DNA from 2 places in the Microbacterium sp. MMO-56 genome. Region 1 is predicted to be linked to the other one. Evidence: predicted binding sites of a transcription regulator. Region 1 holds the regulator's gene; the other holds the start of a gene.

Region 1 (4,194 bases):
CGACGGCCCACAGGTTCCAGCGGCCGGTGGGCTCGTCGATGCAGACGAGCTCGTCGTCGGTGCGCCACGCCGGCTGGAGCGCCGCGGTCTCGCCCGAGGTCACGGCGCGCCACGACGCGACACGACCGGACTCGATGCGTCCGACGCGCACCTCGGTGCGGTCCCACGGCATGTGCGGGTGATCCCAGGCGACCCACGCGAGGCGAGACCCGTCGGGGGACAGCTCCGGCTGTGCGACGAAGTCGCTTCCCGAGACGAGCTCGGTCACCGACGGATCGGTCTCGTCGAGCGAGACGCGCACGATCGCGCGGTGCGGAACCGCGCCGGTCTCGCGTTCCAGGACCGCGAGGAGCGTGCCGTGCTGCCATCGCAGGCCGCCGTAGCGTGCCGCGGGATCGACGGGCGTCAGCGCGCGCGGCGCCTCACCCGGATCGAGTGCCCAGACGCGCTGGTCGGTCTTCTCGACGAACAGCAGGGTGCCGGTGCCGGTGACCGTCCAGGCGCCCCCGCCGTACTCGTGCACACGGGAGCGCGCGCTCCACGGCGCGGGAAGGAGTGTCTCGACCGTGCCCGCCGCATCGCGTCGGCGCACCGCCGTGCGCCCGCCCTCCTCCGGGAGCGACTCGCCCCACCAGACCTCGTCGCCGACGAACGCGGCCCCCTCGTACCGCGGCGCAGCGGCCGAGGCCCACTGCGCCGTGAGGGGGGAGGGCCAGGAACCGAAGGGGAGCGCGGAGACCATCACCCCACGCTATCCGCCGCGGACGCAGGGCGTCGCGCGCGCAGCACCGCGGGGACGCGCCACCGGCTGCGGGACCACACCACCGGTGCGAGCACGGCGCCGAGGGCGGCCGTCACGACGGCTGTCCGCACCATCGCGTCCGTGAGCTGGACGTAGACGGCGTCGAGGCCGGGCGCGGACACGCCGGCGTCGGCCGCGACCGATCCCACCAGCGAGCCGCCCACGGCGACGCCGACGCACACCGCCCCGGCGCCGACCAGCAGTGCGACGCCCGAGCCGAGCAGCGCGGTCGTGCGCCGCCGCGCGATGAGGACGCCCGCCGCGAGGAGAGCCGCGGCGAGCACCGGAAGCCACAGGCCGACCGACACGGCGAGGGCGTACCCGCCGCGCAGGAGCGCGAGAGTCTCGCCGTCGCCGAGGATCACGACGCGGTCCACGGCGGGGATGAGGTCTGCGACGGCGGCATCCCGGGCCGCGAGGCTCTGCCTGATCTGCGCCACGACGGCGCCCAGCTGGATGCCGACGCCGTCGTCCGTCCGCACGACGAGTCCGCGCCCGTCGGAGGTGGCCGCGGTGACCAGACCCCGGTGCGCGGCGCGCGTGGCCGTCGCCCAGACGTCCGTGAACGCCTCCGAGCCGACGGCCCGCGTGACCGCGCGCTCGGCGGCACTCCTCAGCCCCTCGGCGGCGGGCTCCTCGAGCAGTCGCAGCGCCGCGACCGCTCTCGCGGGCAGCCCCAGCGCGGCGACGCCGTCGACGACGCTCGAGGCCATCGCGCCGAAGTCCACCTGCGCCGTGAGGGCATCCATCGTCTCGTCGACCACCATCGCCTGCACGTCCGCGTCGCCGGCGAGGGGCGAGAGCGTCGCGACGAACGCGTCCTCGTCCACGAGCTGCACCCGCGCCCACGCGGCGACGATCGCGACGGGCACGAGGATCGCCGCCACGACGATGCAGGTCGCGGAGAGCCACGCACGCCACGCGCGGCCGTCGGTGGAGATATGTGCGCTCACCCCGTCATTGTGGCGGATGCGGGGCGATGCGGGGACGGACCCGGCGTCAGACCGCCCGCAGAACGGCGACGACCTTGCCGAGCACGACGGCGTCGTCTCCGAGGATGGGCTCGAAGGCGGAGTTGCGCGGCAGGAGCCACGTGTGCCCGTCGCGCTGGCGGAAGGTCTTCACCGTCGCCTCGCCCTCGAGCATCGCCGCGACGATGTCCCCGTTGTCGGCCGTGGGCTGCGAGCGTACGACCACCCAGTCGCCGTCGCAGATCGCGGCGTCGATCATCGATTCGCCGCTCACCTTGAGCATGAACAGGTCGCCCTTGCCGACGAGCTGGCGCGGCAGCGGGAAGATCTCCTCGACCTGCTGGTCGGCCGTGATCGGCACGCCGGCCGCGATCCTGCCCACCAGGGGGACGAGGGCTGCGTCGCCGACGGCGGGGGCGAGGTCGGCGGGGTTCTCCGTGGACGCTCCGGGGAGGTCGATCAGCACCTCCATCGCGCGCGTCTTCCCGGCGTCGCGGCGCAGGTACCCGCTCAGCTCGAGCTGATTGAGCTGATGCGTGACGCTCGAGAGCGACTTCAGGCCCACGGCGTCGCCGATCTCACGCATGCTCGGCGGGTACCCGTGGCGCGCGATCGACTGCTGGATGATGTCGAGGATCGCCAGCTGCTTCTCGCTGAGGTTCTTCCGCCGACGCGTCTGCGGTCGTTCCATGGCGCACTCCTTCTGATCGTCCTGTCCGTCCCGATCCACCCGGCGACCAGCGCTCTTCTTCGAATGTCGGAGGTCGGTGATGGGGTCTCTGTATCGAAACCGTATCCGGCCTCGGCCGATTCGACCGGCAGGCATCCGCGTGTCGCGTTCGATTCTTCTCCGACACGGATGCCGGTTGACAGCACACATTATCGAAGATAGCTTCGGAAGAGAACTTCGCACCCGGCCCTCCGGCCCGAGGGCCGGATGCGAAGATCCCGACATCCGAGGCCTCGCCCTGAGGAGGGACCATGACCACCATCGACATCTCCGGCACCCCGGTCGTGAGCGCGCGCATCCCCGCGACGCGACTGCGCCTCACCGCCCGTGGACGTCGCGTGATCGCGGCCCTCGCGTCCCTCCCCGCCGTGATCGCGCTCAGCATCGCGATCGTGTCCAGCGGGGGAGCCCTGGCATCCGGCGAAGGCGGGGCGCCCGCGGGCACGTTCTCGCACATCACGGTGATGCCCGGCGACACGCTCTGGTCCATCGCCGGCGACATCGCGCCGGACGCCGATCCCCGGGACGTGGTCGATGAGATCATCCGGCTGAACGCGCTGCCGTCCGGCGCCGTGGCCGCGGGGGAGCGCCTCGCCCTTCCGCTGCAGTACTCGTCCGCCGACTGATCCGGTGACGAGCAGGGCGTCCCCGCGCGGGCCGCTCTACGATGGGGCTGTGAGTGCGAGTGTGGATGACCTGCCCCTACGACCGGATCTGCGCGGCCTGACGCCCTACGGCGCACCGCAGGCGCCTCTGCCGGTGGCGCTCAACGTCAACGAGAACACCCATCCCGTACCCGACGAGGTCGCGGACGACATCGTCGACGCGATCGCGCGGGCGGTGCGTGAGGTCAACCGCTATCCGGACCGGGAGTTCACGCTGCTGCGCGAGGGCTTCGCGGACTACCTCGGCCACGGACTGACCCCCGACCAGATCTGGGCGGCCAACGGGTCCAACGAGGTGCTGCAGCACCTGCTGCAGGCGTTCGGCGGGCCGGGCCGCACGGCCTTCGGCTTCGCTCCGACCTACTCGATGTACCCGCTGCTGACGCGGGCCACGGGCGCGACCTACGTCGCGGGCACCCGAGGCGTCGACTACACGCTCGACGTCGACGATGCGCGTCGCCAGATCGAGGATGCGGCGCCCGACATCGTGTTCCTGTGCTCGCCGAACAATCCGACCGGGACGCCGCTCTCCCTCGACGTGGTGGAGGCCGTGTACGACGCGACCGACGGCATCGTCATCGTGGACGAGGCGTATCAGGAGTTCGCACCGCGCGACGCGCGGTCCGCCCTGACCCTTCTGCCGGGGCGCGAGCGGCTCGTCGTCTCCCGCACGATGAGCAAGGCATTCGCGTTCGCCGGTGCTCGCGTCGGATACCTCGCCGCCGATCCGGCCGTCATCGACGCCCTGCGCCTGGTGCGACTGCCCTACCACCTCAGCGCCCTCACCCAGGCCGCGGCCGTCGCCGCCCTGCGGCACGCCCCCGTCATGCTCGCGACGGTCGACGACATCATCGCGCAGCGCGACCGCATCTCGGCGACCCTCGATGCCCTCGGATACGAGCCGTTCGAGAGCTGGACGAACTTCGTGCTGTTCGGTGGTGTCGACGAACCCTCCGCGACGTGGCAGGGCCTCTACGACCGGGGCGTGCTGATCCGCGACGTGGGTCTGCCGCGGAGCCTGCGCGT
Region 2 (4,194 bases), on a different contig from region 1:
CGGCGCCGATCACCTCTTCGAGCACGATCGCGCGGAAGCGGTAGTCCTGCAGCATGCCCGCGCCGCCGAACTCCTCCGGGACGCTGAGCCCGATGATCCCCGCATCCCCGGCGGCGCGCATGGTCGCGCGGTCGATCTCGCCGGCCGCATCCCACTCCTTGCGCTTCTGGTCGGTGGCATAGCGCTTCAGGAACTCCTTGACGACGTCGCGGAACGCCTCGTGGTCCTCGTCGTAGATGTCGCGCTCCATGGTGCGCCCGTCCTCTCGTCGTCGAGTGTCGAAGGTGTGGGGGGGGCGGATGCCTGTGGCATCCCATCCCACGATCTATGGTACTGGGTTTCACCCTCCGCGCGAGAGCGTCGGCCGATCAGTACCCGGGGGCGGCCGGCAGGCCGAAGAACTCCTCGAGGGTGTGGTAGCCGCCCTCGTGGTAGAGACGCGCGAGGTCGGTGCCGATGTAGCGCAGATGCCACGGCTCGGCCTGATAGCCCGTGATGTCGGTGTAGCCGTTCTCGTACCGGACGATGAACCCGAATCGCCAGGCGTTCGCGGCGGTCCACGCCCCCTGCGCCGTGCCGCCGAACGCCTCGATCTCGCCGCATCCGCCGTCGCACGCCGCCACGTCCGTCGCGAGCCCGGTCTGGTGCTCGCTGTACCCGGGACGAGCGCTCTGCAGGTCGGCGGCGTCGCGCCCGAGCGACGAGACGTAGCCGTTGTAGGTCCGCGTCTGCGAGTCGAACGAGCGGTAGGCGCTGTTGAGGCCGATCGCCCCCACGCCCTCCGCCTCGGCGGTGGCGACCAGGGTCGTCAGAGCGTTCGCCGCATCCGGTACGAGCCGTCCGTCGACGGTGCGCTGCATGTCGGCGGGCGCGACCACCACCGACGGCTCGAAATCGATCGGATCGAGGGGGCGCTGCTTGTCGACGACGACCCAGAGGTGACGGGCGTCCGACAGGTTGACGCACGGTGCCGCGCCGCCCGCGACCGCGGCACGGAACGCGGCGGCACCGCCGAACGCCGCGATCACGTCCGCGTCCGTCCCGCCGCCGATCGCGGCGGCGACGGCCGGCGTGTCGCACGACGCGGTCGCCACCGAGGTCTGCGCGGGGGCCGGGATGCCGGTGGCCGCCTCACCCGCGCCCGATCCCGCGGGCAGCGTCACCGCATCCGTCGGCGCGACGATCGCGGCCACCGCCGTCGAGGGCGCCGACGCCCGGGGGCCGACCGCGCCGGCGACGGCCGCGACGACCGCGACGAGGACGACGGCCGCCACCCCGAGCGCACCCCACCGCGCCGGCATCGGCAGCGTCGACAGAGCGCGCGCGAGCCGCCCGCGCCGGCGTCTCCGGAGGGCCGGCGGTGCTCCGGCGCCCCCGCGACGAGGGCCGGGAGCGGTGCCGCGACGGGTCGCCGGCGCAGCCGACGGCGCCTCTGCGGCTCGGCGCGCGTCACGCCTCGTCATCGGCTGCTCGGGTTGCGGCACCGGACCATTGTGCCGCGTGTTCCCGTGCACTCCGTGTGGATTGCACGGCATTAGGATGTATGTTCTACTGTCGGCATGCGGTGGAGTGGACAAACGATCGATGGAGCGGACGATGCCGCCCTCCCCGGCATGGAGACGCTCGGCGGTCTGGTGCGCACGGTCACGACCCCGGAGTTCGCCGGCATGACCTTCCACGAGGTCGCCGCCCGATCTGCTCTCAATCGCGTGCCGTCGGGGTCGGCGATGCCGTTCGACTGGACCGTGAACCCCTACCGGGGATGCAGCCACGCGTGCACCTACTGCTTCGCGCGGAACACGCACACCTACCTCGACCTCGACGCGGGTCGCGACTTCGACGAGCAGATCGTCGTCAAGGTGAACGTCGCCGAGGTGCTGCGCCGCGAGCTGGCCGCACCGTCGTGGCGGCGCGAGGCGGTGGCGCTCGGGACGAACACCGACCCGTATCAGCGCGCGGAGGGCCGCTACCGGCTGATGCCGGAGATCATCGAGGCGCTCGCCGCGAGCGGCACCCCGTTCTCGGTGCTCACGAAGGGCACGCTGCTGCGCCGCGACCTCCCGTTGCTCGCGGCGGCGAAGGGGGCGGTGCCCGTGCACCTGGCGATGTCGATCGCGATGCCGGACGAGCGCCTGCGCCAGACGCTCGAGCCCGGGGCGCCCACGTTCCAGGCACGGCTGGAGACCGTGCGCGCCGCACGGCAGGCCGGGTTCGCCGTCACCGTCTTCCTCATGCCGATCGTGCCCCATCTGACGGATGCGGTCGGCGTCCTCGACGATGCTCTCGCGCGGATCGCGGCGGCCGGCGCCACCCGCGTGGTCTTCGGCGCGCTGCACCTGCGCCCCGGGGCGCGCGAATGGTTCTGGCAGTGGCTCGTGCGGGAGCATCCGGACCTCGTGCCCGCCTACCGCGGGCTCTACCCCGGCGCCTCCGTGTACGCCCCCGCGGGGTACCGCGCGATGCTGTCCGAGCGGGTGCGCCCCCTGCTGCGCCGGCATCGCCTCACGGGTGGTGCGGAAGAAGAGGTCGAGAACCGTCCCGCGCGCATCCCTCGCCCGGGGCCCGTCCGGACGACCCGGAAAGGCGGCGCGACGACGACGCCCGCCATGCTCTTCTGACGGGGCGCACGTGCGGCGCGGGCCGCTCGGTCAGACGGAGTCGAGGCCGTCGAGATCGAGATCCCACACGATCACGTGCAGCACGGCGCCACGGTAGGGGAAATCCGCCTCCCCGCGGCGGGTGAGCCCCGCGGCGGCGCAGAGGCGGACGGATGCCGCGTTCGCGGCATCCGGGAAGGCCACGAGCCTCCGGTGGGGCGAGCGCGCCGCGGCGTCCGCGATCGCGAGGCGCACCGCGGTGCGGGCGACTCCCCTGCCCTGCGCCTCGGGGAGGACGAACCAGCCCATCTCGGTGACGGGCGAGCCCTCCCACTCGGACGGCCACCAATTGACCCCTCCCACGGGCCGGTCGTCGAGCTCGATCGCGCGGATGCCGGCGTCGGACCGGTCGACGAACCGCAGGTACTTCTCGTGGCGCTGCCGCACTGCGGCGCGCGATTCCGGGCCGCCCAGGTGCGCCGTCATCGCCGCGGAGTTCGCGGCGACCAGCAAGGGCAGGTCGTCGTCGCGCCACGGGCGCAGTCGGATGTCGGTCATGACGCACAGTCTGACGGCGGCGCCGGACATCCGCACGACTCTCCGACCGACGGCCGAGGCGGCCGCGGCTCAGCGGTAGCGGCGGCCCTCGTCGCGCCGGGTGAGCCAGACGGCGGCCACCGCGAGCAGGACGGTCCAGGCGAGGATCCCCCCGATCGCCCACATCGGGATCTGCTCGCCGCTCGCCGCGGCGATGACGATCTCGCGGGCCTGCCGCACGGGCAGGACGCGCGAGGCGGCGTCGAGCCAGTCGGGGAACATGAGCGGCGGCAGGAACAGCCCGCCCCCGAAGGCGAGCAGGAACATCATCACCTGCGTGACCGCGATCGCGGCCTTCGGTCCGCAGGCAGTGCCGATGATGACGCCGATCAGCATCGACGGGATGGCGGTGAGCACGACGAGCACGATCGCCGACAGGAGCGGCAGGACGCCGGGGCGGGCGGCGGTGAACAGGCCCCCGATGACGAGGAGCGGGATCATCGCGACGAGGGCGATGACGATCGTGGCCGCGATCAGGCCGATCATGCGTGCGGCCGGAGAGCCCGGCAGCGTGCGCAGGTAGGGCGACCACGGCTTCGACCGCTGCTCGGCGAGGTCGAGGCCGATCGAGAAGAGACCGGATGCCATGAAGGCGAAGACGACCATCGAGCACACCGCCGCGGTCGCGTACCCCGGGTCGCCGGTGACCGTGCTCTGCGGCAGGACGAACATGCAGAACGCGAGCGTCGGGAAGACGACCGACCCGATGACGGCGATCGGGATGCGGGCCGTCTCGACGAGGTTGTACTTCGTGTGGACGGCGGCGAGGGCGAGCGTGGACATCAGCGGGATCCTTCCGGGATCGCGGTCAGGGAGAGGAAGGCCTCTTCGAGGGTCGCCCCGCGCACCGCGAGGTCGTGGAACGGACGCCCCGACGCGACGAGGTCGCGGACGAAGGCGTCGGAGTCGGCGACGAGCACGGTGACGGTGTCGCCGTCGCCGGTGACGACGGCATCCGGCGCGAGCGCCTGCACCGCCTCGGGGGCGATCCCCGCCAGCG

What was found. The regulator LexA, encoded in region 1, represses DNA repair genes until DNA is damaged. The targets are predictions, from matches to a motif close to TCGAACANNTGTTCGA.
Region 2: WFI00_RS11095 (Rv2578c family radical SAM protein) is a predicted target of LexA. The motif match lies at 1,536-1,551, and genes of this name have one in related genera.

Annotation. Positions count from the first base shown of each region.
Region 1 covers NZ_JBBCVW010000012.1:35,313-39,506, reverse strand. The annotation lists gene WFI00_RS11510 (S9 family peptidase) at 1-742, opposite strand, end outside; gene WFI00_RS11505 (hypothetical protein) at 742-1,755, opposite strand; gene lexA (transcriptional repressor LexA) at 1,802-2,464, opposite strand; gene WFI00_RS11495 (LysM peptidoglycan-binding domain-containing protein) at 2,755-3,129, shown strand; gene WFI00_RS11490 (histidinol-phosphate transaminase) at 3,179-4,194, shown strand, end outside.
Region 2 covers NZ_JBBCVW010000011.1:72,995-77,188, forward strand. The annotation lists gene WFI00_RS11085 (acyl-CoA dehydrogenase family protein) at 1-250, opposite strand, end outside; gene WFI00_RS11090 (M15 family metallopeptidase) at 369-1,301, opposite strand; gene WFI00_RS11095 (Rv2578c family radical SAM protein) at 1,560-2,618, shown strand; gene WFI00_RS11100 (GNAT family N-acetyltransferase) at 2,649-3,155, opposite strand; gene WFI00_RS11105 (ABC transporter permease) at 3,225-3,977, opposite strand; gene WFI00_RS11110 (ABC transporter ATP-binding protein) at 3,977-4,194, opposite strand, start outside.